Novosphingobium sp. G106: one gene and its partner. Each later gene encodes a partner of the first gene's protein in a complex. Links are inferred from orthologs where the notes say so. Each region holds a gene or a part of one and is shown in the gene's direction. Other genes may lie near its edges. The genes, in order: ccmE and ccmB.

Region 1 (15,187 bases):
CGAGCTTGGGACGGGCATTGGCCGCGCCTCGGTGCGCGCTTGTGGCGATCGTAGCTCAGTTGGTTAGAGCGCCGGTTTGTGGTACCGGAGGTCGTGGGTTCGAACCCCATCGGTCGCCCCAGTCTTTCCCCCAGAACTACGGGCTCATTGCCGGGGGAGGACTCGCGTCTTGCCCCTTGCCGGCTGACCTGCACGCTGCCAAAAGCGCCGCGATCATGCATGGCTTCGCCAATCCTGCCCGTTTCCTCCGCATTGCGCGCTGGCTGATGCCGCTGCTGCTGATACCCGGCATCGTCCTGGCCGGCGCAGCGCTCGTCTGGGGCTTGTTCTTCGCGCCGGCCGAAGGCCTGCAGGGCGAGACCGTGCGCATCATGTACATCCACGTCCCCGCCGCCTGGCTCGGCATGGGCGGCTGGACCGCGGTCGCTGTGGCGAGCCTGGTCGAGCTGGTCTGGCGCCATCCGCTGGCCGGCATCGCCGCGCGCGCTTCGGCGGTTCCGGGTGCGGTCTTCACCGCGCTCTGCCTGGCGACGGGTTCGCTCTGGGGCCGGCCCGCCTGGGGAACCTGGTGGGTCTGGGACGGGCGGCTGACCTCGATGCTGGTGCTGCTCTTCCTCTATTTCGGCTATATCGCCCTGGCTTCGGCCGCGAGCGGCGAGGGCCAGAACGCCCGCGTCGCCGCGGTTTTCGGCCTCGTCGGTGCGGTCAACATCCCGATCATCCACTATTCGGTGCTCTGGTGGAACAGCCTGCACCAGCCGCCGAGCATCACCCTCGGCAAGTCGGCGATGGCCGCCGATTTCCTCGTGCCGCTGCTGATCGCGACGATAGGGTTCTCGCTGATCTTCGGCGGTGTCGTGCTCGCGCGGATGCGCGCGATCCTCGCCGATATCCAGGCCGAGGCGCGTCTGCGTCGCAAGGCCTCTGCCGGGGCCTTCGCCTGATGCGCGAGGCACTCGATCCCTGGACCTTCGTCTATGCCGCCTATGCCATCGGCGTCGGCGGAACCGCGCTGATGGTGGCGTGGAGCCTCGCGTCGATGCGCCGGGCCGAGCGCCGCCGCGAACGGAGCCGCGAGCAGTGAGTGTGCAGACTGCCCCAGCGATGAAGGCCAAGCACCAGCGGCTCGTGCTGATCGTCATCGCGCTCGCTGCGCTGATCGCTGCAGTGCTGCTGGCGATCTGGGGCCTGCGCAGCCAGGCATCCTATTTCTACGTGCCGAGCGAAATCCTCGCCAGCCGGCCTGATCCAGACCGCGGCGTGCGGCTGGGCGGCATGGTCGAGAGAGGCTCGATCAAGACGGAGCCCGATGGCGTGACCATCGCTTTCGTCGTCCAGGACGGCAAGGCGCGCGTGCCCGTGCGGTTCCGCGGCATCGTGCCTTCGCTTTTCGTCGAAGGCTCGGGCGTCGTCGCCGAGGGCAAGCTGGCGAGGGACGGTACATTCATCGCCGACAATCTGCTCGCCAAGCACGACGAGCGCTATGTGCCGCGCGAGATGAAGGAAATGACCGAGGCCCAGGCCAGGCAAGTGGTGGCCGAAACCAAATGATCGCAGAATTCGGCCTGGCGGCGCTCTGGCTCGCCGCTGCCCTGGCGGGGCTGCAATTGCTCGCGGGTTCGCTCGGGCTGACGAGGAATGGCGAGGCACTGGCACCGGTGGTTCGGCCCGTGGCGATCGTCCAGGGCCTGCTCTGCGCCACGGCCTTCGCCGCGCTGATCCTGCTGTTCTGCCGCACCGATCTCTCGGTCAAGCTGGTGGCGATGAACTCGCATTCGGCCAAGCCGTTCATCTACAAGTTCGCCGGAACCTGGGGCAACCACGAGGGTTCGATGCTGCTCTGGGTGACCGTGATGGGGCTCGCCGGCGGCTTCGTCGCGCTGGTCGAGCGGCGGCTGCCCGAGCGGACGATGCTGGCGACGCTCGCCGGGCAGGCCTTCGTCAGCCTCGGCTTCTACGCTTTCCTGCTGTTCTCCTCGAACCCGTTCGAACGGCTGAGCCCGGTCCCCGCGGAAGGGCAGGGGCTCAATCCGCTGCTCCAGGACCTCGGCCTCGCGTTCCATCCGCCGACGCTCTACCTCGGCTACGTCGGGCTTTCGGTCGCGTTCAGCTTCGCGATCGGGGCGCTCATCACGCGTGAAGTCGGCCCGGCCTTCGCCCGCGCCATGCGGCCCTGGGTGTTGGGCGCCTGGATTTTCCTGACGCTGGGCATCACCGCGGGATCCTACTGGGCCTATTACGAACTCGGCTGGGGCGGCTGGTGGTTTTGGGATCCGGTCGAGAACGCCTCGTTGATGCCCTGGCTCGCCGCGACGGCGCTGCTGCATTCGGTCGGCGTGCTGGCCGCGCGTAACGCTCTGCGCGCCTGGACGATCATGCTGGGCGTCGTCGCTTTCTCGATGTCGATGATCGGCACATTCCTCGTGCGTTCGGGCATCCTCACCAGCGTCCATGCCTTCGCGGTCGATCCCGAGCGCGGCACTTTCATTCTCGCGCTGCTGGCGATCAACATCGGCGGCGCGCTGACCCTGTTCGCCCTGCGCGCCGGCAGCGTGACCGAGGGCGAACGCTTCGCCCCGGTCAGCCGCGAGGGCGCGCTTGTGTTCAACAACGTCATGCTGTCGGCGGTGCTGGGCATCGTGCTGTTCGGCACGCTCTATCCGCTGGTGGCCGAGGCCATGGGCGCCAAGGTTTCGGTCGGGCCGCCCTACTTCAATCCGATGAGCGCGCTGTTCGTCGTGCCCATGCTTATCGTCATGGCCATCGGTCCGCTGCTGCGCTGGCGGCGCGACGCGTTCTCGCGCGTGGGCATGGGCTTGGTCGTGCCGCTAGCGGTTGCCGTGCTCGTGGCGATCGGCCTTGCCGTCTGGGCCAACGCCAAGCTGCTGCCCTTCATCGGCCTGACTTTCGCCTGCGGCCTGTTCGTCGCCAGCCTGCTGCCGCTGCGCGGCCGCAACCTGCGCCGCACGCCGCTGCCGGTCTGGGGCATGGTCATCGCGCATCTTGGCATCGCCGTCGCGCTGTTCGGCATGGCCAGCGAGAGCGCCTTCTCCGTCGAGAAGCTCGTCGCCGCGCGGGTCGGCGAGACCACCGCGGTTGGCCCCTGGAAAGTGAAGCTCGAAAAGGTAGAGCCCGTCGCCGGCCCGAACTGGACCGCGCTCGAAGCCGAACTGCATGCATCCTATGCCGACGGCACGCCGACTATCGCCCACCCGCAGGCGCGGTTCTTCTGGACGCCCCCGCAGCAGACCAGCGAATCCGCGTTGCTGACGCGTTGGAACGGCCAACTCTATGCCGTGCTCGGCGAGGAAGCCGATGATGGTCGCTGGCAGCTCCGTCTCTGGTGGAAGCCTTTCGTCACGATGATCTGGCTGGGCGGAATCATGATCGGCCTGGGCGGCGTGCTCGCCCTGATCGGCCGCGTTGCGAGTGACCTCAAGCGCTACGTCGCCCGCGGCAAGATCGCCTATCGCCGATCGAGGCAGGGCCGATGAGCGAAACGACCGAATCCGTCGCAAAACCGGCACCGCGCTGGGCGATCTGGCTGCCGCTCGGCCTGTTCCTGGGCTTCGTCGTGCTCGTCATGATCGGCCTGCTGCGCCCCGCCAGCCACGATGTCGTCAGCGCGATGGTTGGCAAGCCGCTTCCCGAATTCAACCTGCCGCCCGCAATAGCAGAGCGGCCGGGCCTGGCGCACAAGGACCTGGCGACCGGAAAGCCCCGTCTGCTCAACTTGTTCGCGAGCTGGTGCATCCCCTGCGGGGTCGAAGCGCCGCAGCTTGCCGAGTTGAAGCGTCGCGGCGTCGAGATCGACGGCATAGCCATCAGCGACCGCCGCGATGACCTGCAGGCCTTCCTCGCGCGCAACGGCAATCCTTTCGCCCGCATCGGTGCCGATGATGTTCGCTCGGTGCAGATCGCGATCGGCTCCTCGGGCGTGCCCGAAACCTTTGTCATCGATGGCAAGGGCGTGATCCGTTATCAGCATATCGGCGAGATCAGGGCTGATCAGCTGCTCATGATTCTTGAAAAGCTGAAGGAGGCGGAACAGTGAAACGCCTCGTTTGCTTGTTGCTGCTGTTGATCGCGACGCCGTTGGCGATGCCGGCTGCGGCGCAAGAGAACATGCCGCCGGCGCCTTATGCCTATCGCCAGCTCGACGATCCGGCGCAGGAGGCCAAGGCCCAGGCGCTGATGGAAACGCTGCGTTGCCTGCAGTGCCAGAGCCAGTCGATCGCTGATTCGGACGCGCCCATCGCCGGCGACATGCGCAGCCAGGTGCGCCAGCGGATCGCCGCGGGCGAGGATCCCGAAGAGATCCGCGCCTGGCTGGTCGAGCGCTATGGCGACTATGTCAGCTATGCGCCGCGCGTCACGACACTGACCTGGCCGCTGTTCGTTCTCCCCATTGTCCTGCTGGCGCTGGCCGCGCTGCTGCTGCGCCGGCGTTTCCTGCGCGGAGGGTATAGCCGATGAGCTGGGTCTGGGCATTGCTGCTGGCGGCGCTGGCTCTCGGTCTCGTGCTGGCGCTCTTGCGCTGGGAGAAGAAACCGGCTGTCGGCTGGGAAGCCATCGCCGCAGCATTGCTGCTCGGCATCGCCGGCTATGGCCTGCAGGGCAGCCCCGGAATGGTGGGTGCCCCGAAGGCGCCGGTGGAGAAGATTTCAGGCGATCCGCAAGCGCTGGTCGCTGCGCGCAAGTCGCTCGACGGCAAGCCGGTCGCGCCAGGCAACAACTGGGTGGTCGTCGCCGATGCGCTTGCACGGCACGGCCAATATGCCGATGCTGCCGGGGTGCTGCGCGGTGCAGTGGATAAAGATCCCAAGGATGCCGATGCCTGGCTGGCCCTGGCCAATGCGCTTGTCGGCCATGCCGAGGGGCAGCTTTCGCCCGCAGCGCTTTATGCCTATCGCAGCGCTGCGATCGCCGCGCCGAACCATCCGGGGCCGCCCTTCTTCCTAGGCCTAGCCATGGCGCAGTCGGGCCGTTTTGCCGAAGCGCGGGGTCTCTGGGCCGACCTGCTGGCGAAGTCGCCGCCCGATGCACCGTGGCGCGCGGACCTTCAGGACCGCTTGACCAGGCTGGATGCGCTGATTGCCCGCCAGCAGCAGGCCCAGGGCATGCCGCCAATCCCAGGCGGGCCCCAAGCCGGGACAGGCCCGTGAGCACGATTGCCGGGCCTCTCGCATGCTGCTAAGCGCCGCCACCTTGCTGCGCTGCGGCGAGCTGAGTCCATGTCGCGACGGGGCGCATATATGAGCGAAGCCATGGCGGACGACGCTGGCGCCACTGCCCAGGCGGAGCCCGCGGTAGCGCAGCCGGCGCACGGTCCGCACGATCACGGCCACCACGGCGGCGCGCTGAAGCTCGCTGTCGGTGCGATCGGCGTGGTCTTCGGCGATATCGGTACCAGCCCGCTCTACGCGATGCGCGATACCTTCGCCGGGCATCACCGCCTGCCGCTCGATGCTCTGCACATCTACGGCATCGTCAGCCTGATGTTCTGGTCGATGATGGTCATCGTGACGCTGAAGTACGTCACCGTGATCATGCGCGCCGACAACAAGGGCGAGGGCGGCAGCCTGGCGCTGCTGGCGCTGATCAACAAGAACGTTACCGCCAAGAAGTGGTCGGGCGGGATCGTCCTGCTGGGAATCTTCGCGACCTCGCTGTTCTACGGCGATTCGATGATCACGCCTGCGGTCTCGGTGCTTTCGGCGATCGAAGGCCTTGCGGTCTACGAGCCGCAGCTCGGGCGCGCGGTCGTGCCGCTGGTCGTCGGTATCCTCATCTTCCTGTTCATGATCCAGAGCCGCGGCACGGCCAAGGTCGCCAGCTTCTTCGGCCCGATCATGCTGCTCTATTTCGCCGTGATCTCGGTGCTTGGCATACTCAGCATCGCGGCGTTGCCCGAGGTGATCTTCGCGCTGAGCCCGCATCATGCGGTGTCCATGTTTGCCCATGATCCATTCCGCGGTTTCCTGGCGATGGGCTCGGCCGTGCTCGCGGTGACCGGTGCCGAGGCGCTTTATGCCGACATGGGTCACTTCGGCCGCAAGCCAATCCGCATCTCGTGGCTGGCCTTTGTGCTGCCTGCTCTGGTGTTCAACTATCTCGGCCAGGCCTCGTTGCTGCTGCGCCATCCCGATGCTTTGGCAAGCCCGTTCTATCTGCTTGCGCCCGAATGGTTCCAGTGGCCGATGCTGATAATCGCCTCGATGGCGGCGATCATCGCCTCGCAGGCGGTGATCACGGGCGCCTTCTCGGTGACGCAGCAGGCGATCCAGCTCGGCTTCATCCCGCGCATGACGATCCGCCACACCAGCCTTCAGGCCGGGCAGATCTACATTCCGGTGATCAACTTCGGGCTGATGATCGCGGTGATCCTGCTGGTCCTGGTGTTCCAGCGCTCGTCGAACCTGACCGCGGCCTATGGCATCGCGGTGACCGGTGCCATGGCGATCGACAACTTCCTGCTCGCGGTCGTGCTGTTCCACCTGTGGAAGTGGAAGCCCTGGATGGCGCTGCCGCTGCTCGTGCTGTTCTTCGCGCTCGATGCGGCCTATCTCGGCGCCAACCTCACCAAGATACCCGACGGCGGCTGGGTGCCGCTGATGATGGGCGTGGGCATCTTCACCCTGCTGACGACCTGGTCGAAGGGCCGCCAACTGATGCGCGCGAATATGGCCGAGGGGACGATCCCGATCGAGGTCTTCGCCAAGAGCGCCCATTCGAGCGCGGCACGCGTGCCGGGAACGGCGGTGTTCATGGCCTCGACCAACATCGGCGTACCCTCGGCGCTGCTGCACAACATCAAGCACAACAAGGTGCTGCATGAGCGCGTCGTGATCCTGACCGTGGCGATCCAGGATGTGCCCTATGTCGATGAGGCGGAGCGCTTCTCGGTCAAGGACATGGGCAACGGCTTCTATCGCCTGACCATGCGCTATGGCTTCCTCGAGGAGACCGACGTGCCCGAGGCGCTCAAGCGCGTCGATATGTGCGGCGAACCGTTCCAGATGATGAAAACCAGCTTCTTCCTCTCGCGCCAGACGCTGCTGCCCTCGGCCAAGCCCGGCATGGCGCTGTGGCGCGAGAAGCTGTTCGCCTGGATGTTGCGCAACGCCGCGAGCGCGATGGAATTCTTCCGCCTGCCGACCAACCGCGTGGTCGAACTGGGAAGCCAGATCGAGATCTAGGGTGCCGGAGCCGGCGCTGCTGCGGGGATCGGCACGCGGCGTACGGTGAGCACGCGCACCGGCTTTTCGATCATCTGCCCCTTCATCACGCCCACGCCCATCGTTGTCGACAGCGGCACGTCGTAGATCTTGCGCACGACGTCCATGCCATCGACAACATAGCCGAAGGCGGCGTACCCGGCCTTGCCTTCGTCGGTGGCGGCATTGGGATCGGCGTCGAAGCCCGAAAGGTCGGACAGCAGGATCGAGAAGTCCCCGGCCGCAGTGCCCGGGGCATTACGCGCCATCGAGATAGCGCCGGCCTTGTGCAGGATACCCGTTACGCTGGTCGGCTCGTGCGCGATCGGCGGCAGGGCGCGCTTCGGATCGCCGCGGGTGCCGGCCTGGATCAGCCCATTGGGCTGCTGCCCCCAGGCGAGCCGCATCACGCGGTAGAACACGATCCCGTCGAACCGGCGTTGATCGACATAGCGGACGAAATTGCGCGTGGTGATCGGCGCATGCTTGGCATCGAGATCGAGCGTGATCGGACCCAGTTCGGTGGTCATCACTACGCGCACCGTATCGGGCAGCGGTGCGGATTTCGGAGCGGGCGCGGCGGCCGTCAGCATCAGCAGTAGCGGCGCGAAGAAGGGAGCGAATCGTGTTGTCATGCCGCGATCATGCGCCAAAACGAAAGGCGCGGCACCCTTGCGGATGCCGCGCCCTCTTTGCCCCGAAGTGACTTGCCGCGATCAGCCCAGGTTGGCGCTGACCATGCAGTAGAACATCGGCAGCGACAGCAGCAGGTTGGTGCGGCTGGCGATGAGCGCGCGCGGCGTCGCCTTGGCCTTCTCCTCGTCGGTCGCCTCGATGATGCCGAGGATCTTCTTCTGCGCCGGCCAGATGATCAGCCAGACGTTGAGGAACATGACGATCGCGATCCACATGCCCAGGCCGATCAGATTGACGTTGCCTTCGCCCGTAAAGGTCAGTGCCTGATGGCCGTAGCCGTCGACGAAAGCGATGGTGAGGCCGGTCAGCACGGTGAACAGTGCCGCCCAACGGAAAAAGAAGAACACGTTCGGGGCGATGTAGCCGGTGACGCCTTTCTTCAATTCGGCGGGGACCTTGGGCATGGTCGGCACCTGGACGAAGTTCAGGTAGTAGAGCAGGCCGATCCACAGCACGCCGAAGAACAGGTGCAGCCAGCGGAAGACCGAGTTGACGTCGACCGGAGCAGACGGCGCGAAGGCCATCATCACAGCGATCGCGAGCACGAGCCCGATTGCGAGCACCAGGTGCAGATTTCCGAATAGTTTGGCCATTGTTTCCCCCTTAGGATTCCGAAGGCTCTTGTTGCGCAGCAAAACTGCAAGCTTGTTGGCCGCGCGGGTCGACCCGAAACGGCGGCAGCCGGTTTATTGCGTCAACGCAAGAGAATGTCACACGTTTTCGTGTGTTTTTGCACTTATTCGTGCGGCGGGTGGGTAATCACTTCGTCTTTCGACTCCTCGCCGAGGCCGTGACGCAAGACCATGGGAATCTGCGAGAAGGTAAAGAGGAACGACAGCGTGGTGAAGCCCCACAGCTTGGCTTGCAGCCAGCCGTCGAAGCTCAGCACCTGGCGCAGCACTTCATTGAGGCCGGCGAGGACCAGGAAGAAGATCGCCCAATTGCGCGAAAGCTTGAGCCAGCCGGCCTCGTCCAGGCCCTCGAACGCGGACTGCAGCAAATAGCGCAGCATTGGCTTGCCGCGGGCGAGGCCGACGAACAGCACGGTGGCGAACAGCAGGTAGATCGCGGTCGGCTTCACCTGGACCCAGAAGGGATCGCCGAGCAGTACGGTCAGAGTACCGAAGCCGAGGATCAGCACGGTCGAAAGCCAGAGCATCGGCGAGATATGCCCGAGCCGCCAGCGCGAGACGATCAGCGCGACCACGGTCGCGCCCATGAAGGCGATCGTGCCCTTGGTCACGGCGAGGGCGACGCCGATACCCTGGTCGCCTGTCGGCGGCGCGTAGTGGCGATAGGCGAGGAAGAAGACCAGCAGCGGGCCGAAATCGACCACGAGGTTGATCCACGAACTCTTGGGCTTTTCCTTCGTTGCTTCGGCCATCTCAGGCAACTCCCGCAATGACGCGCGCGACGAGGTCGGGGTCGAAGGGGCGCAGGTCGTCGATCTTCTCGCCGACGCCGATGGCGTGGATCGGCAGGCCGTACTGCTCGGCTGCGGCGACCAGCACGCCGCCGCGCGCGGTGCCGTCCAGCTTGGTCATGATGAGCCCGGTCACGCCTGCCACTTCCTTGAAAGTCTCGATCTGCTGCAAGGCATTCTGTCCGTTCGTCGCGTCAAGCACCAGCACGACGTCGTGCGGGGCTTCGGGGTTGAGGCGGCCAAGCACGCGGCGAATCTTGGCGAGCTCGTCCATCAGTTCGCGCTTGTTCTGCAACCTTCCGGCCGTATCCACGATTAACGCGTCGATGCCCTGCTCGGTTGCGGCCTTGACCCCGTCATAGACGATAGAGGCCGGATCGCCGCCTTCGGGGCCGCGGATCACGGGGACGCCGATACGTTCTGCCCAGACCGCGAGCTGGCCGATCGCCGCGGCACGGAAGGTGTCGCCGGCGGCGAGCATCACGCCGTAATCCTGCTCCTGGAACAGGTGCGCCAGCTTGGCGATCGTCGTGGTCTTGCCCGAGCCGTTGACGCCGATCACGAGCACCACCTGCGGGCGCGGAAAGGCGACGACTTCCAGCGGCTTGGCCACGGGGCGCAGGATTGCGGCGATTTCGTCGGCGACGGCTTCCTTTATCGCCTGGTCGTCGAGCCCGCGCTCGAAGCGCTCGCCCGACAGGCGTTCGCGGATGCGGGCGGCGGCACGGGGGCCGAGGTCGGAGAGGATCAGCGCATCCTCGATCTCGTCGAGCTGCTCGTCGTCCAGCTTGGATTTCGTAACGATTCCAGCGAGATTTTCGGAAAGTCGTTCCGAGGTCTTGCGAAAGCCGCCGAACAGCCGGTCGCTCCAGGTTTCCGCGCTCATGCGAGCATTCCTTCGATCACCGCACGCGGCGTTATTGTCAGCCAATGCGACACCTGCGCGTCGTCCGGTAGCCGCACGCGCGCAAAATTCTCGGCATGGCCGGTGCCGTCGCGTTCGGCCAGCACCTTCAAAGGCGTGCCGACAAGCGAGGCCAGCCAGCGCGAACGCTGCGCCGCCACGGCCGCTCGCAGCTCTGCCGCACGTGCCTTGATTACGGCCGGCGCGACCTGCGGCATGCGCGCCGCCGGCGTGCCGGGACGCAGCGAATAGGGGAAGACGTGGCCGTGCACCACGTCGAGCTCCTTGATGATCGACAGGTTGGCTGCGTGCATCGCCGCGTCCTCGGTCGGGAAGCCGGCGATCAGGTCGGCGCCGATGGCGATATCGGGGCGGCGGGCGCGCAGGTTTTCGACCAGGCGGATCGCATCGGCGCGTGCGTGGCGGCGCTTCATGCGCTTGAGGATCATGTCGTCGCCCGATTGCAGCGAGAGGTGGACATGCGGCATCACCCGCGGCTCGCCCGCGAGCAATTCGAACAATTGCGTATCGATCTCGATCCCGTCGAGCGAGGACAGCCGCAGCCGTTCGAGCGTCGGGAAGGCATCGAGGGTTGCCCTGACCAGCGAGCCGAGCCGCGGGCCATCGGGCAGGTCACCGCCCCAGGAAGTGAGATCGACGCCGGTGAGTACAACCTCGCGCGCGCCGGATTCGAGATGCAGGGCGACATCGGCGATTACCTGCTGAACCGAGCGCGAGCGGCTCGGACCGCGGCCCTGCGGGATCACGCAAAAGGTACAGGCATGATCGCAGCCGTTCTGTACGTCGACGAATGCGCGGGTATGCCCCTGATGCGGCGCGACCGGCGAGGGCGGCACGTTCCACACGCGCGGATCGAGCTTGGCCGCATTGGCCACCAGTCCGTCGACCTCGGGCATCGCTGAGAGTGCCTCGCGCTCGACCTCGGCGGCGCAGCCGGTGACGAGCAGCCGCGCGTCGGGACGGGCCTTGCGGGCGCGGCGGATCGCCTGGCGGGTCTGGCGCACCGCCTCGGCGGTGACCGCGCAGCTATTGATTACGGTCAGGTTGTCGCTGGCGGCGAGCAGGCCGCGCAGGCTTTCGCTTTCGGAGAGGTTCAGACGGCAGCCCAGCGAAACGACTTCGAGCGTCACACCGATACTCCGTAATCGGCAGGATCGAAGGTTCCCCGGAAGCTCTCCGCAGCAGCCCCGGTCATGACGATCTCGCCGTCGTCGCGCCAGTCGATCCGCAGCGGGCCGCCGGGCAGGGTGACCGTGATCGAGCGGTCGGTCAGGCCGCGGCGCATCGCGGCGATTGCGGTGGCGCAGGCGCCGGTGCCGCAGGCGCGGGTCAGGCCGGCGCCGCGTTCCCAGACCCGCAGGCGGATCGCATCGCGCGCGGTCACCGTGGCGGCGTTGACGTTGACCCGCTCGGGAAACAGCGGATCGCGTTCGATCAGCGCGCCGAGCCGGGCGAGGTCGACCGCGTCGGTGTCGGGCACGAAGAAGATCACATGCGGATTGCCGACATTGACCGCTACCGGGTTCTCCAAGTCCTCCCAGCCGACGGGCATCGTCAGCGTATCCATCGGATAGGCAAGGGGGATGCGGTCCCAGTCGAAGCGCGGCTGGCCCATTTCGACCGAGATGCCGTCCTCGGCGGGCGAGGCTGTGATCAGCCCGCCGGCGGTCTCGATCCGCGCCGCGGCGCCGTGGAGCAGGCCGATCGCGCGTGTCGCATTGCCACAGGCCTCGACCTCGCTGCCGTCCGAATTGAAGATACGCATGCGGAAGTCGGCTGCCGTAGACGGCTCCAGCAGGACGAGCTGGTCGCAGCCGATGCCCGTGTGGCGATCGGCCAGCGCTGCGGCGAGCGTGCTGTCGATTCCCGGCACGCTCTCGACGCGCCCGTCGAGCACAACGAAGTCGTTGCCGAGGCCGTGCATCTTGACGAAGGGGACACGCATGATGGCCGCGCTCTAGAGACTATCGGGGCAAAGGGAAAGCGCTGTGGTACGCCTCGGCCTTCCTGAAATGCATGCTCCGTGGGGTATCCACGGCGGATGCAACGTCGATTGATGTCTACAGGATTTCTGGTCAACAGGTTGCAACGACAAGATTCGGTCGACGGGGAGTGGGCATGATTTTGCGCCGGGCACTACTGCTGGGCTTGCTGATGGCAACGGCTCAACCATCACCTGTCGCTGCCGCGGAGCGCCCGGATGATCAGAAGACAGCCCTCACGGCGCTCGCCGCGGCCGCTCAGAACAACGATTGCAAGGCCGCCGCTCCGATCGTTGCGCAGCAGGCGGGCTCGGCCAGGTTTGCCGACCTGCCGGATCCGGTGCGGCGGGATGTCTATCGGATCGGGACGTTCTGTGCCTTCGCCGCGCGGGAACTCGATCTGGCGCTCCGCTATGCCGAAGTGGGAACGCGGATTTCGGGCGCCGACAACGAGTTCTGGAAACTGCGTTTCCAACTCACCTGGCAAGCCAAACGAACAGCCGATGCGGTGACCGTAGTAGAGGAAATGGCGCGAAATTCGCCTGACGCGCTGATGGCGATTTCGATCGGTACATGGTCCAGGACCTATCTTTCGCTCAAGGCACAGGGCGACATGGCCTTGACGCGGCGATTGCTCGCCGTCCTCACCAATCCGGCTTACGTCTTGGGCGAGGCCCGGATCGGATCGTCGATCGACGGGTTCCGCCAAGGCTATGCCGGCATTCTGACCGACGCGGGCGACAAGGATGGCGCGGCCGCGATGCTGGCTCTGATCGACAGCCCCGGCGCGCTCATGGGCATTAGCGTCGACACCCGGCTGAAAGCGCTGCTGCCTGCCAGTTACGATGCGCGCTCATCTGTCGAAAGGCACATGGCGCGAATGAGAGAAATCGCGGCGGCGCACGCCAACGTGATGCGCCCGCAAATCAACGTTGTGACCGACCTGCTGTGGCTGGGAAAAGGCGAGGAAGCACTTCGCACGCTTGAAGTGATCGATCCGCTCAAGGCGGGGGCGCCGGCCTACGCGGACAAGGACGAACTGTTGCCTTGGTGGTGGGACAGCAAGGCGCGCGCCTATGCCCAGCTGGGACGCTACCCGGAAGCGATCGAAGCCTATTCGCAGGGCAAGGCCCTGAACGAGTATGGCCAGCCGAACATCAGCCAGACGATCAACATGGCGGGCCTGCAACTCGTGTTCGGACATCCGGCGGATGCGATCGAAACGCTCGCGCCTATCGCGGCCGGCAGCATCAAGGGCAGCCTGGTGGGCATGATGCAGTTCCGCGACAATCGTGGTTGCGCCAGCTACCGGTTGGGCAGGCTTGCGGATGCCAAGGCCGATCTCGCTTATTTGCGCGATCATTTTGCCGAGGGGCCGGAGTTGGTGACAGATCTTGAGCTCTGCATGGGCGATGTTGATGCCGCGGCGGCGTCGGTGATCAAGCGGCTCGAAACGCCTAACCAACGTGTTCAGGCTTTGCTGGACCTCAGCGACTATGCACCACCGCCCGCGACCTATCCGGCCGATCCTTCGGCTGAAGCGCTCGCGGCGCTCAAGCGCCGCGCCGATGTGAGAGCTGCCGCCGATCGCGCAGGCGGCACGCGCAGTTTCAACGTCCTGGTTTCGGGGAGATAACAAGCGAATAGCCAGGCGCGGCCGGGACCGCGCCTGGCTTCGAATTTCCTAGAACTTCCCGCTGATCAACACCTCGGCAATCTGCACGGCGTTGAGCGCCGCGCCCTTGCGCAGGTTGTCGTTGGCGACGAACAGCGTCAGGCCGTTGTCGGCCGACATGTCGCGGCGGACGCGGCCGATGAAGACCGGGTCCTTGCCCGCGGCTTCGAGCGGGTTGGGTACCTCGGTAACGACCACGCCCGGTGCCTGGCCGAGCAGCTCCAGCGCCTTTTCGGGCGAAAGCGGGCGCTCGAACTCGACGTTCAGCGCAATCGAATGGCCGGTGAAGACCGGCACGCGCACGCAGGTCGCGGCGACGCGCAGGCCCGGGATCTCCAGGATCTTTCGGCTCTCGTCGCGCAGCTTCAGCTCTTCCTCGGTATAGCCGTCCTCGCCCAGCACGTAGTTGAGCGGCACGACGTTGTAGGCGATCGGCACCGACCACTTGCGCGGCGTGCCGAGATCGACCGAGCCGCCGTCCTGCGCGAGGTCTGCGCAAGCCTCGGCACCGGCCTGGACCTGTTCGCGCAGGATTTCGACACCCTCGACGCCGCCGCCGGAGACCGCCTGATAGGTGCTCGCCACCAGCCGCGTCAGGCCTGCCGCATCGTGCAGCGGCTTGAGCGCGGGCATGGCCGCCATGGTCGTGCAATTGGGGTTCGCGACGATGCCCTTGGGCATCTGGCGCAGCGCGTGCGGGTTCACCTCGGCGACTACGAGCGGCACTTCGGGATGCGCGCGCCAGGCCGAGCTGTTGTCGATCACTACGGCGCCGGCCGCGGCGACCTTCTCGGCGAGCGCCTTGGAAGTCGAGCCGCCAGCCGAGAAGAAGACGACGTCGAGGCCCGCGTAGTCGGCCGCGGTGGCATCCTCGACCACGACGTCGGCCCCGCCGAAAGGGATCGTCTTGCCCGCCGACCGCGCCGAGGCGAATAGCCGCAGCTGCGCCACCGGGAAATTCCGCTCGGCCAGCAGTGCAAGCATCATCGTGCCGACGAGGCCCGTCGCGCCGACCACGCCGACTGTGTAGCGGCCGGTGGTGTTATCGAGGTAGTTCATGAAAATGCGTCTCCTTCTGTGCGGAGGCGCGGGATGCTTTGGCTTGCTTTGCAAGAGGCCCCGCGCTTCGGCGGGGCTTTGTCCAGGTGCCTAAGGTTGAACCGTCGGCACGACCGGACCGCCCCGCAGGTGCGGGTCGGCTTCGGGCTAATGGTTTTAATCATCACCATGGACATGGCGCGCCCGATAGCGTCGGTCCGCGTCGTTGTA
Region 2 (10,728 bases), 1.7 Mb from region 1 along the record:
CAGCACGAAGCGGCCCTTGTCGCGTAGAAGCGAAAAGCCCGTTCCGTTGTAACTGTATGGCTGCGACGCCATGTGCCCCAAAATCCCGCCAAGGAAGACCCCGTAACCGGCACGACTTCTCCGTGGCCGGCCGCGCATTTCGCGACCAACTCACCACGCCAAGACGACATGGCAGGATCATCCGTTCCGATGTGCATTTCCCTTACTGCCAGAGGGGCAGCGAGAAAAGGGCAAATCGGGGATTAGACGGGAAAAGACGGAATTTTTCGGTGAAATGAGGGTTCGAGGGTCAACCCAGGACTATAGTTCTACTTCTGTTCACCCGTAAATCTACTGAAACAAGGCGAATCCGGGCAGATCACGGCGCGTCCCGTGATTTCCCGGAGTCGGATCGGTAAGGAGTGCGGACGATCCCGTGCCATCCCGGCCGGGAGCGAAAGCGCAGCGCCTATTTCGCCGCGGCGGCAGCGCTGGGATCGGCGGCGGGGACGACGCCGATGTCGGCGAGCGGATCGGACGCCGTCTTGGCGCCGGTCGTGGCCGAAGCGTCGGCCGGAGCGCTGGCATCCTCGGCCAGCCGTGCGCGATCCATGATGATATTGGCCAGTCCGACGAGCAACAGCATCGCGGCCAGCCCGAACAGGCCGATCTGCAAGCGATGGACGGCTTGAGCCCGCAGAACGCGCGCCACCGAAGGGACGTTCTGCGAGGGCGTTGCGACCGGCTGCACCAGGTTAGTCTGGATATTCTGCGCCATTACGCCCTGTTTAGACGATCAGGCGAGCCAAGGGAAGACCGGAAGATTCTTCGACTCGAGCCAGTCACGATTGTAGAGCGAGGACAGGTAGCGGAAGCCCGTATCGGCCAGGATCGTCGCCACGCGCGCATCCTTTTTGCCCTGCGCTACCAATTGCTTGCCCAGCGCCACGGCACCGGCGACGTTGATTCCGGACGACAGCCCGAGGCAGAGCCCTTCCTCCGCTAGGAGCTTGCGAACCCATTCCAGGCCTTCCTCGTCCGAGACGCGGAACTGCGTGTCGATCGGCGCACCTTCGAGGTTCGCGGTGATGCGGCCCTGACCGATTCCCTCGGCGACCGAGCTGCCTTCCGCCTTGAGTTCGCCGTGGGCATAATAGTTGTAGAGCGCCGCACCGTGCGGATCGGTTAGTGCTATGGTGATCGCCTCGTCGAATTCCTTGAGGCCGAGGCCGACACCGGCGATCGTCCCGCCCGTTCCCGCGGCGCAGGTAAAGCCGTCGATGCGGCCGCCGAGCTGTTCCCAGATCTCGGGCGCGGTGCTTTCGATATGCGCCTTGCGGTTGGCGGTGTTGTCGAACTGGTTGGCCCAGATCGCGCCCTCGGTCTCTTCGGCGAGCCGGCGCGAAGTATGAACGAAGTGGCCGGCGTCGGAGAATTTGGTCGGCGGCACGAGCACGAGTTCCGCGCGCAGCGCCCGCAGCGTGTCCATCTTCTCCTTGGACTGGTTCTCGGGCATGACGATGACCGTCTTGTAGCCCAGCGCATTGGCGACCAGCGCCAGGCCGATCCCGGTATTTCCCGCTGTGCCCTCGACGATCGTGCCGCCGGGCTTCAGCGTTCCCCTGGCCTCGGCGTCGCGCACGATCCACAGCGCCGCGCGGTCCTTGACCGAGGCGCCGGGGTTGGCGAATTCGCACTTGCCCCAGATCTCGCAGCCGGCGGCCGCGCTCGGCCCCTTGAGAAGGACGAGCGGGGTCTTGCCGATGAGATCGAGCGTGCTGCGCTGAGGAACGGGTGCGGTCATGCCAGCGGATTAGGGCGCAGAGCGTCCGGGATCAATCGCCGATCAGTTCCGGCACCCGATCGATGCTCAGTCTTCCTGGGCGATGGTGACGCGCAGGCCGTCCAGCGCGTCGGTCACCGGCACCTGACACGACAGGCGCGAGTACTCGTTGCGGTGGTCCGAGCTGTCGAGCAGGTCGTTCTCGTCCTCGCTCATCGCCGGGATCTTGTCCATGAACGACGCGTCGATATGGACGTGGCAGGTGGCGCAGGAGCAGCAACCGCCGCACAGCGCCAGGAGTTCGTCGAAGCCGTTGTCGCGGATGACTTCCATCAGCGTCCGGCCCAGCGGTGCCTCGATGCCGCGCTCCGCACCGGCCTGATCGACGACAGTAATCTGCGGCATGACTCTCTTTCCCCTTTGATACACGCTATATCGGTGACTTCCGGGGGCTGCTAATCGCTGCCACCGGCTTTGGCAAGGTGCCTTGGGCCAAGCTGTTTTTTGGAGTGATGATGGGTTTGCAAGCAGGTGCGCTGCGCGAAGGATTGGACGCCATCGCCGCGCAGGAGCCCGCCATAGCCCGAGCCTTGGAACTCTGCGGTTATCCGGAGCCGCGCATCCGCGCGACCGGTTATGCGACACTGCTTCGCACAATTGTCGGCCAGCAGGTTAGCGTAGCGGCGGCCGCCTCGGTTTGGACCAAGCTCGAGGCGCTGCTGGGCGAGGACATGGCCGCCGACGCCCTACTCGCCGCAGATTTCGATTCGCTGCGCGCCTGCGGCCCTGTCGCGCCAGAAGCAGGGCTATGCCCGCTCGCTCTGCGAACTGGTGACCAGCGGCGCGCTGAATCTCGATTCGCTGCCCGCCGACGACGAGGAAGCGATCGCCGAGCTCGTGCAGATCAAGGGCATCGGCCGCTGGTCGGCCGAGGTCTATCTGCTGTTCGCCGAAGGCCGCGCCGACATCTGGCCGGCGGGCGACCTCGCGGTTCAGGCCGGCCTGCACAAGCTGCTCGGCCTCGAAGAGCGCCCGAGCGAGAAGCTGACCCGCGAACTGGCCGAGAAATGGCGCCCCCACCGCGGCGCGGCGGCGATCTTCACCTGGCATTGCTACAACAACCCGGCGCTGTAGAATGCGAGGAGGATGACCAAGTCGATCTTCATCACGGGCGGTGCCTCGGGCATCGGCCGGGCGGTGGCGCAGCTCTTCGCGGCCAAGGGCTGGCGCGTCGGGCTCGGCGACGTGAACGAGGCGGGCATGGCGGAAACGATCGCCCTGCTCCCGGCCGATGCGGGTTCGGCCCACCAATTCGACGTCCGCGATCCGGCCGCCTGGACCGAAGCGCTGAGCATGTTCGCGCCCGACGGACGGATCGACGTGCTGCTCAACAATGCCGGCATCGCCTCGGGCGGCCCGCTCGTCGAAGTCCCGCAGGACGAGATCGACCGCTTGGTCGACATCAATTTCAAGGGCGTGCTCAACGGCGCCCGCGCGGCCTATCCGTTCCTCAAGGCCGCGGCGCCCGGCTCGTGCCTGCTCAACACCGCCAGCGCCGCCGCGCTCTACGGCACGGCCGGCGTCGCGGTCTATTCGGCGACCAAGTTCGCCGTCCGCGCGCTGACCGAAGCGCTCGACAGCGAATGGGAAGCCGACGGCATCCGCGTCCGCTCCTTGATGCCGAGCTTCATCGACACGCCGTTGCTCGCCTCGCCGTCGCACGCCGGCAGCAACCGCACCAAGCGCGACGTGGTCGTGGCGGCGGGGCTGGAGTTCACGCCCGTCGAGCAAGCCGCCGAAGCCGCCTGGGCTGCGGTGCATGGGGCGCGGTTGCACACGCTGGTCGGCAAGACCGCCCGCAAGCTCGCCTTCGTCGCCAAGTGGGCGCCGGGCATCGCTCGTCAGCGCGGCAAGAAGTTCATGGCCCAGCGGTCAGAGTAAAGCGTCTATCGCTTTCGCCATCTTGACGTCGCGCTGGCTCAGTCCGCCGGCATCGTGCGTCGTCAGCGTGACGTGAACGCGGTTATAGACGTTCGACCATTCGGGGTGGTGGTCGGCCCTCTCGGCATAGAGCGCGACGCGCGCCATGAAGCCGAAGGCCTCGGAGAAGTCAGCGAACTTGAAATCATGCGTGATGGCAAGGCCGTCCTCGCGCAGCGTCCAGCCTGAAAGCTCGGCCAGCGCTGCGGAGCGCTCGTCGTCGGTAAGGCGGGGGATGGCCATTGGCGCTCTCCTTGGCAGCGCCTGACCATTCCCCTATCGCAGCCGCCGATGCAAGCCGCCGCCCTAACCGCGTGGGAACTGTTCTGCCGACGGGGCGACCGACTGCTGTTCGGCCCGCTCGACCTGTCGCTCGAACCCGGCGCGGCGCTGCACCTGACCGGCCCCAACGGCATCGGCAAGACCAGCCTGATCCGCATGCTCGCCGGTCTGCTGCGCCCCTTCGTCGCCTATGACATGGGCTCCAGCGCCATCGGCACGATCAGCTGGCAGGGCACCTTCGCCCTGCTCGACGAGCGCCCGGCGCTCGATCCGCACCTGCCGCTGGGCAAGGCGCTGGCCTTTTGGCAGGGGATCGATGGCGGCACCGCGCCGGTCGAGCGATTGGGCCTCGGCAACCTGCTCGACGTGCCCGTGCGCTACCTGTCGACCGGCCAGAAGAAGCGTGCGGCCCTCGCCCGCGTGATCGGCCAGGGCGCCGACCACTGGCTGCTCGACGAGCCGCTCAACGGCCTCGACAAGGATGGCGTGGCGCTCGTGGAAGAGCTCATCGCCGAACGGCGTGCGCAAGGCGGCGCGGTCGTCATCGCCTCGCACCAGCCCGTCGACCTGCCCGGCGCGCAGGCGATCGACCTGCGCGATCATCCGGCATGAGCGGCGCGCTGCTGTCCATCCTGCGCCGCGACCTCGCGCTGCTGCTCCTCGGCCGCCGCGGCGGGGCGGTGCTGCCTGTGCTGTTCTTCCTCGCCGTCGCCATGCTGTTCCCCTTCGCCGTCGGCCCCGACGCGCAACTGCTGGCGCGCACCGGCGGTGGGGTGATCTGGGTCGCGGCGCTACTCGCGGCGATCCTGCCGCTCGACCGGCTGATCGAACCCGACATCGAGCTGGGTTTCTTCGATCAATGGGCGCTGCGCGGCATTTCCGAGGAATGGATCGTCGCCATGCGCGTGCTGGCGCACTGGTTAAGCTTCGGCCCGCCGCTGATGCTGACGAGCCTCATTGCCGCCGGGCTGCTGGGCCTGGATGGCGCGACGCTGAAGACGGTGGAGATCGGCCTGCTGGTCGGCACGCCGGGGCTGGCGGCGCTGGGGGTGACGGTGGCGGCCATAACCGCCGGCCTGCGTGGCGGAGCCGCGCTGGGCGGGCTGCTGGTGATCCCGCTGGCCGTGCCGCTGCTGATCTTCGGCGCGGGCAGCCTGTCGACGGGCGGCGAAGGCGGGCTGGCGCTGACGGGGGCAGTGAGCCTGGTACTGCTGGCGATCGCGCCATTTGCTGCTGGAGCGGCGATCAGAGCCTCACGCAACTAACCATCCGTCGCCCCTGCGAAGGCAGGGATCCAGATGACGGTGCAAACTGGTGCCCTCCGTTTCAGGACGAGAGCTTATCTGGGCCCCTGCATGCGCAGGGGCGACGGGATAGGGGTTGGCGGGACCTAGATGTAAGGCGGCCTGTGCAGCCCCTTCGGGCTCAGCGTGAATATCTCGCAGCCCGTCTCGGTGATCCCGATCGAATGCTCGAACTGCGCCGACAGCGAGCGGTCGCGCGTCACTGCCGTCCAGCCGTCTTCGAGCAGCTTCACCGGCGGCTTGCCGAGGTTGATCATCGGCTCGATGGTGAAGAACATGCCGGGCCGCAGCTCAGGACCCGTGCCCGCGCGCGCGGCGTGGATCACTTCGGGCGCGTCGTGGAACAAACGGCCGAGGCCGTGGCCGCAGAACTCGCGCACCACGCCGTAGCGGTTGGCTTCGGCATAGCGCTGGATCGCGGCGCCGATGTCACCCAGCCGCTTGCCGGGCTTTGCTTCCGCGATGCCCAGCATCAGGCATTCGTGCGTCACATCGACCAGCCGCTTGGCCTTCAGCGAGACGTCGCCAACGAGGTACATCCGGCTCGAATCGCCGTGCCAACCGTCGAGCAGCGGGGTCACGTCGATGTTGACGATGTCGCCGTCCTTGAGCGTCTTGTCCGAGGGGATGCCGTGGCAGACGACATGATTGATCGAGACGCAGGAGCTGTGCGCATAGCCGCGATAGCCCAAGGTCGCGGGCACGGCGCCGCCGTCTAGCGTCATCTGGCGCACGACATCGTCGATCTCTTCGGTGCTGACGCCCGGCTGCACGATCGGCGCCAGGGCATCGAGGATCTCGGCGGCGAGCCGCCCGGCGCGGCGCATGCCTTCGAAGGCCTCCAGGCCGTGCAGCTTGATCGTGCCATCGCGAAGCCCGGTCTCGTCGTGGGCGACTGTCTGATATTCGGTCATGCCGCCCATCTAGCGACAATCGCCCGAAATTGCGAGAGCCAGAGCCTGCAGCCTATCGCTTCACGGCGAAGGCCCAGCGGAATTCGGGCTTCACCGCAGCGAGTACAGCATCGGTAATCGGCAACGTGACCTCGTAATCGCCCTCGACATAAGGGCCCGCCTCATAGGGGCCGACCAGAATTCCGATACGGTCGAAACTGCTCCGGTTCGACGAGCCGAGGATCACCGTCGAGGCGACCGGATCGATGCACTGGTCGAACTCGTCGGTGCTGCCCGCCTTCACCGGCTCCCCGCGCTTTTCGGCCCGCTGCTTGTTTAGCGCTGCACAGAAGTTCTGGCGGATCGCGCGCGACAGGGCTTCCTTCGAAGTAAACAGGTCGATCGGCTCGCGGCGCCGGTCGGCCTTGCGGTCCCAGACCAGCGAACTGAAACCATGGTTCGGATGCGCCCCGCCCGAATAGTCGCTGAGATCGGCCGAGAGGCTGAGCCAGCCCGGCAGGTCGGTGACGACCTTCCAGGCCGTCCAGTTGCCGAGCGGATTGTAGGGGAAGCCCTGTTTCTTGCTGTCCGCCTGCTGCTCCTTGGCGCTGACAATCAGATCAGCCTTCTGCTTGGCGAGATCGGCGTCGAGCTCTGCCTTGAGCTTGGGGATCGCCCCGACCGCCGCGGGATAGCCGTACTCGAACTCGTACAGTTCGGTCGATTGCTCCTCGTGCCGGGCGACACCGGGCGCCGCTGCACTTGGTTCCGCCGCTGCGGCAACCTTCGGCGCGGGCGTCCCTTCACTGGCCAGCGTGGCGGGCGTTTCCTGCGCCTGTTTCGAGCAGGCCGCGAGGACCAATGCCAGCAGCAGCGAAGATCGCGACATCGCCATCACACTTTCCTCTCGCGCTAGGCGCCCTCGTCCGGCTAGCCTGTCCGCAGAATGACCGACAAGCACGCATTGATCCAGCCCGATCGCGACCAGCAGGCCACGCCGATCCATCTCGTCGACAAGGCGGGGCTCAAGGCTTTCGTCAAGGAGCTCTCCGCCCCGCAGCGCGCCGCTTTGGCCGCGCAGAAGTTCGAAGGCGACGGATATTCCCATGCGATCCTGCCCGATGGGGACGGCTGGTCGGTCGTCGCCGGCGTAGCCGATCCGGCAAGACTGTCGCCGTGGTGCATGGCCAAGCTCGCCGAAGTCCTGCCCGCAGGCACCTATCGCCGTGCCGACGCGGATCCGGGTGCCGCGCTGCTCGGCTGGGTCACTGGCCAGTACCGCTTCGACCGCTACAAGAAGGACGGACCCAAGGAAGGCCCGCGCGTGCTGCTGACCAAGGAGGTCAAGGCGATTGAGCCCGCCCTCGCCGAAGCCGCCGCGACCGCGCTGGTCCGCGACATGGTCAACACGCCTGCCGAGGACATGGGCCCGGCAGACATCGAGTCCGCTGCTGAAGCGCTCGCCAAGGAGCACAAGGCCGATTTCCACGTCACCAAGGGCGACAGGCTCGAACGCGAATACCCGATGATCCACGCCGTCGGCCGCGCCGCCGAACGGTCGCGCAATCCGCGGCTGATCGAGATCGAATGGGGCGATCCCAAGCATCCGCGGATCGCCGTGGTCGGCAAGGGCGTCTGCTTCGACAGCGGCGGTCTCGACATCAAGCCCTCGTCGGGCATGCTGCTGATGAAGAAGGACATGGGCGGCGCGGCGCATGCGCTGGCGCTGGCCAAGCTGATCATGGAGCGCGGGCTCAAGGTGCGGCTGCACCTGCTGCTGCCCACGGTGGAGAACGCCGTCTCGGCCAATGCCTTCCGCCCCGGCGACGTGCTGCGCTCGCGCGCCGGCATCTCGGTCGAGATCGGCAATACCGACGCCGAAGGCCGGCTGATCCTCGGCGACGCGCTGACCCGCGCCGGCGAGGAAAAGCCCGAACTGATCCTCGACTTCGCCACCCTGACCGGCGCCGCGCGTTCGGCCGTCGGCCCGGACCTCCCCGCCCTCTTCACCCGCGAGGACGCGACCGCCGAGGCCTTGCTCAAGGCCGGCGAGGCGGTCGACGACCCCTGCTGGCGCCTGCCGCTGTGGAACGGCTACCGCGACTACCTGAAGTCCGACGTGGCCGACATCAACAACAACTCGGCCAACGCCTTCGCCGGCGCGAGCGTGGCGGCGCTGTTCCTCGACCGCTTCGTGCCCGAGGGCACCGACTGGGCCCACTTCGACACCTTCGCCTGGCGCCCGGCGAGCAAGCCCGGTCGGCCCAAAGGCGGCGATGCGCTGGGGCTCAGGGCGTCATGGCAGATGCTGCAGGAGCGGTACGGCTAGATTGCGGTCGTGCGATCGCGTGGGCTGGACGTGGGGAGTCCAAAAAGGCAGCTTTAGGGTGTCGTCTGATCGCTAGCTGCCCTGATTTTCCCTCCGGATCGTCTATCTGCTATCCAACGACCAACATCGACAACAACTAGCCACCAAACGGTACCTAGCAGCACGTCAAAAATGAACGAAAGCATGTGGGGTTTGTAAATGCCATAGAAGTAGGCGCCCGGCCCGTCATACATCGAAGGGCTCCGGATATAATCGGTCATGACGTCAGTAATAGTGGAAAATGGCCAATACCCGACATAAGATAGAAATCCCCAAATGAATGCATCTATCTTGCCATTTGTCCCGGCAACGAAAACCGCCAATGCATAAATTAAATAGGCTATTGGTATCGCACGTCTCACAGCGGTTTCAGCCCTGATGGTTGTCACAACGATATGCCGACAGGGCGGGACTGATGCAACGTCCGCTTGTGGGAAGGGGTTTGCGAACTGGCGATGGCAGAATTGTCGGCACAAGCCCCCGCCCTCTGATCACCGCTGCTTCTTGGCCGTGGTCGCGGTGAAATCCGGGTCCTTGTTCGCCACCCAGTCGACGAACTTGCGCACTTTGGGGTCGAGCAGGAGGCCTTCCACGTCCATCCCGTGCCGCTGCAGTTCGGAATTGGTGAAATTGGCGATCAGCGTCTGCTGGCAGATGGGGTGCATCGGCACGACATCGCGGCCGCCCCGGCTCTTGGGCACGGGGTGGTGCCAGACGATGGTCTTGCCCGTCGGCCGGCCGCAGAGCCAGCAGGGGACGACCGGCGCGGGAGCCTCGTCCTCCTCGCGGTCCAGGTCGCCATAGGGATCACGTTTGGAATGCTTGCGGGCCATGCGTCTGCCTGGATTGCCTGAACTTGCGCTGCGCCCTACCGCGCCGGCGCCGGCATGGCCACAAGCACCTCAGCTTTTTCCGCTTTCCCGGCGAGCGGTCATATCTCCACGCAGACCTTGCCGAAGTGCTGGCCCGACTGCAGGTGGCGGAAAGCATCGGCCAGGTTCTCCAGCTTGAATGCGCGGTCGAGCACCGGCCTGATGCCGCTCGCCTCGATCCCGCGGACCATGTCGATCTGGTCGCGCCGCGAGCCGACGGTCACCGCCTGCAGGTTGAGCCGCTTGGCCTGGACGATGGCGAAAGGCATCGTGTCGATCTGGAATCCGCCGACTGCGCCGATGATCGCCACATGCGCGCCCGTGCGCGCGGCGACGAAGGACTGGCCGATCGTGTTCGGCCCGCCGACCTCGATGACGTGATCGACACCGAGCCCACCGGTCAGCGCCAGCACGGCCGCGCCCCATTGCTCTTCCTCGCGGTAGTTGATCAGGTGATCGGCGCCGAGCGCCTTGAGCTTCGCCAGCTTCTCGGCGCTGCCCGATGTGGCGATCACCGTCGCTCCCGCCGCCTTGGCGAACTGCAGCGCGAACAGCGAGACGCCGCCGGTGCCTTCGATCAGCACGGTCGCGCCGGGCTTGACCTTGCCGTCGGTCACCACAGCGCGCCAGGCGGTAACGCCAGCGCAGGTCAACGAAGCGCTTTCGGCCGGAGTGAAACCCGCGGGCGCGCGGGTGAAATGGGTCGCGGGCCGCGTCGCTTCTTCGCAGGCGAAGCCGTCGGCCGGACCGCCGGGCGAGTTGTCGAGGTGGATCTTGTCGATATGCCCGTCGAGCCACTTCGGGTGGAAAGTGCTGACGACCTGGTCGCCCTGCTTGAACTCGGTCACGCCCTCGCCCACAGCGATCACCTCGCCCGCGCCGTCGGACAGCGGGATCAGCCCGTCCTTCACCGGAAAGAACCCGCCGACCACCAGCCCGTCGCGAAAGTTGAGGGAGGCCGCGAGCAAGCGCACCTTGATCTCGCCCGGCCCCGGCGCGGGCGCCTCGGCACTCTCGAGCCTCAGATTGTCGAGGCTCGCCGGCTGGTAGAGGCGCATGGCTCCGGTCATCGTCGTCATCCTTGCAGGTGCGCCATCAGCGGCACGAGTTTCTCTTGCGCTATGAGCGCGTTGTAGTGCTCGGCAATCGAAGCGATCCGTCCGTCGCGGATGCGCAGCACGAACACATAGGTCTGGGCATAGGGCTCGCCGTTCACCAGCACGCCGTCGGATCGCGCCTCGGCCACCGCGCAGTCGCCTTCGGCGGT

The links.
Region 2: the proteins of ccmE (region 1) and ccmB are in contact, whole or in part, in a solved structure (PDB 8CE8), measured with the Escherichia coli proteins. The link is inferred for Novosphingobium sp. G106 from one-to-one orthologs.

What each region holds. Positions count from the first base shown.
Region 1 is NZ_JAHOOZ010000001.1:1,689,727-1,704,913, reverse strand. The notes cover bases 1-2,827. They hold ccmE (cytochrome c maturation protein CcmE), read left to right. Parts: upstream 1-1,104; coding sequence 1,105-1,551; downstream 1,552-2,827. Other genes in these bases: KRR38_RS08070 (heme lyase CcmF/NrfE family subunit), read left to right, coding at 1,548-2,827; KRR38_RS08080 (hypothetical protein), read left to right, coding at 944-1,084; ccmC (heme ABC transporter permease CcmC), read left to right, coding at 177-944. In the rest of the region: more of KRR38_RS08070, read left to right, coding at 2,828-3,494; KRR38_RS08065 (redoxin family protein), read left to right, coding at 3,491-4,054; KRR38_RS08060 (cytochrome c-type biogenesis protein), read left to right, coding at 4,102-4,476; KRR38_RS08055 (tetratricopeptide repeat protein), read left to right, coding at 4,473-5,165; KRR38_RS08050 (potassium transporter Kup), read left to right, coding at 5,268-7,199; KRR38_RS08045 (peptidylprolyl isomerase), read right to left, coding at 7,196-7,852; KRR38_RS08040 (urate hydroxylase PuuD), read right to left, coding at 7,934-8,506; KRR38_RS08035 (inner membrane-spanning protein YciB), read right to left, coding at 8,650-9,297; signal recognition particle-docking protein FtsY, read right to left, coding at 9,299-10,222; KRR38_RS08025 (MiaB/RimO family radical SAM methylthiotransferase), read right to left, coding at 10,219-11,391; dapF (diaminopimelate epimerase), read right to left, coding at 11,388-12,206; KRR38_RS08015 (hypothetical protein), read left to right, coding at 12,380-13,879; KRR38_RS08010 (aspartate-semialdehyde dehydrogenase), read right to left, coding at 13,928-14,977. UniProt on the Escherichia coli protein: Heme chaperone required for the biogenesis of c-type cytochromes. Transiently binds heme delivered by CcmC and transfers the heme to apo-cytochromes in a process facilitated by CcmF and CcmH.
Region 2 is NZ_JAHOOZ010000001.1:3,361,768-3,372,495, forward strand. Bases 3,512-6,460 are described here. They hold ccmB (heme exporter protein CcmB), read left to right. Parts: upstream 3,512-4,632; coding sequence 4,633-5,289; downstream 5,290-6,460. Other genes in these bases: KRR38_RS16025 (SDR family oxidoreductase), read left to right, coding at 3,512-3,703; KRR38_RS16030 (4a-hydroxytetrahydrobiopterin dehydratase), read right to left, coding at 3,695-3,985; ccmA (heme ABC exporter ATP-binding protein CcmA), read left to right, coding at 4,034-4,636; map (type I methionyl aminopeptidase), read right to left, coding at 5,415-6,242; KRR38_RS16050 (DUF3298 and DUF4163 domain-containing protein), read right to left, coding at 6,295-6,460. In the rest of the region: KRR38_RS16000 (division/cell wall cluster transcriptional repressor MraZ), read right to left, coding at 1-72; KRR38_RS16005 (hypothetical protein), read right to left, coding at 449-757; KRR38_RS16010 (cysteine synthase A), read right to left, coding at 776-1,783; KRR38_RS16015 (2Fe-2S iron-sulfur cluster-binding protein), read right to left, coding at 1,850-2,167; more of KRR38_RS16025, read left to right, coding at 2,909-3,511; more of KRR38_RS16050, read right to left, coding at 6,461-7,116; KRR38_RS16055 (M17 family metallopeptidase), read left to right, coding at 7,168-8,550; KRR38_RS16060 (hypothetical protein), read right to left, coding at 9,081-9,422; KRR38_RS16065 (NAD(P)-dependent alcohol dehydrogenase), read right to left, coding at 9,521-10,531; KRR38_RS16070 (nuclear transport factor 2 family protein), read right to left, coding at 10,537-10,728. UniProt on the Escherichia coli protein: Required for the export of heme to the periplasm for the biogenesis of c-type cytochromes.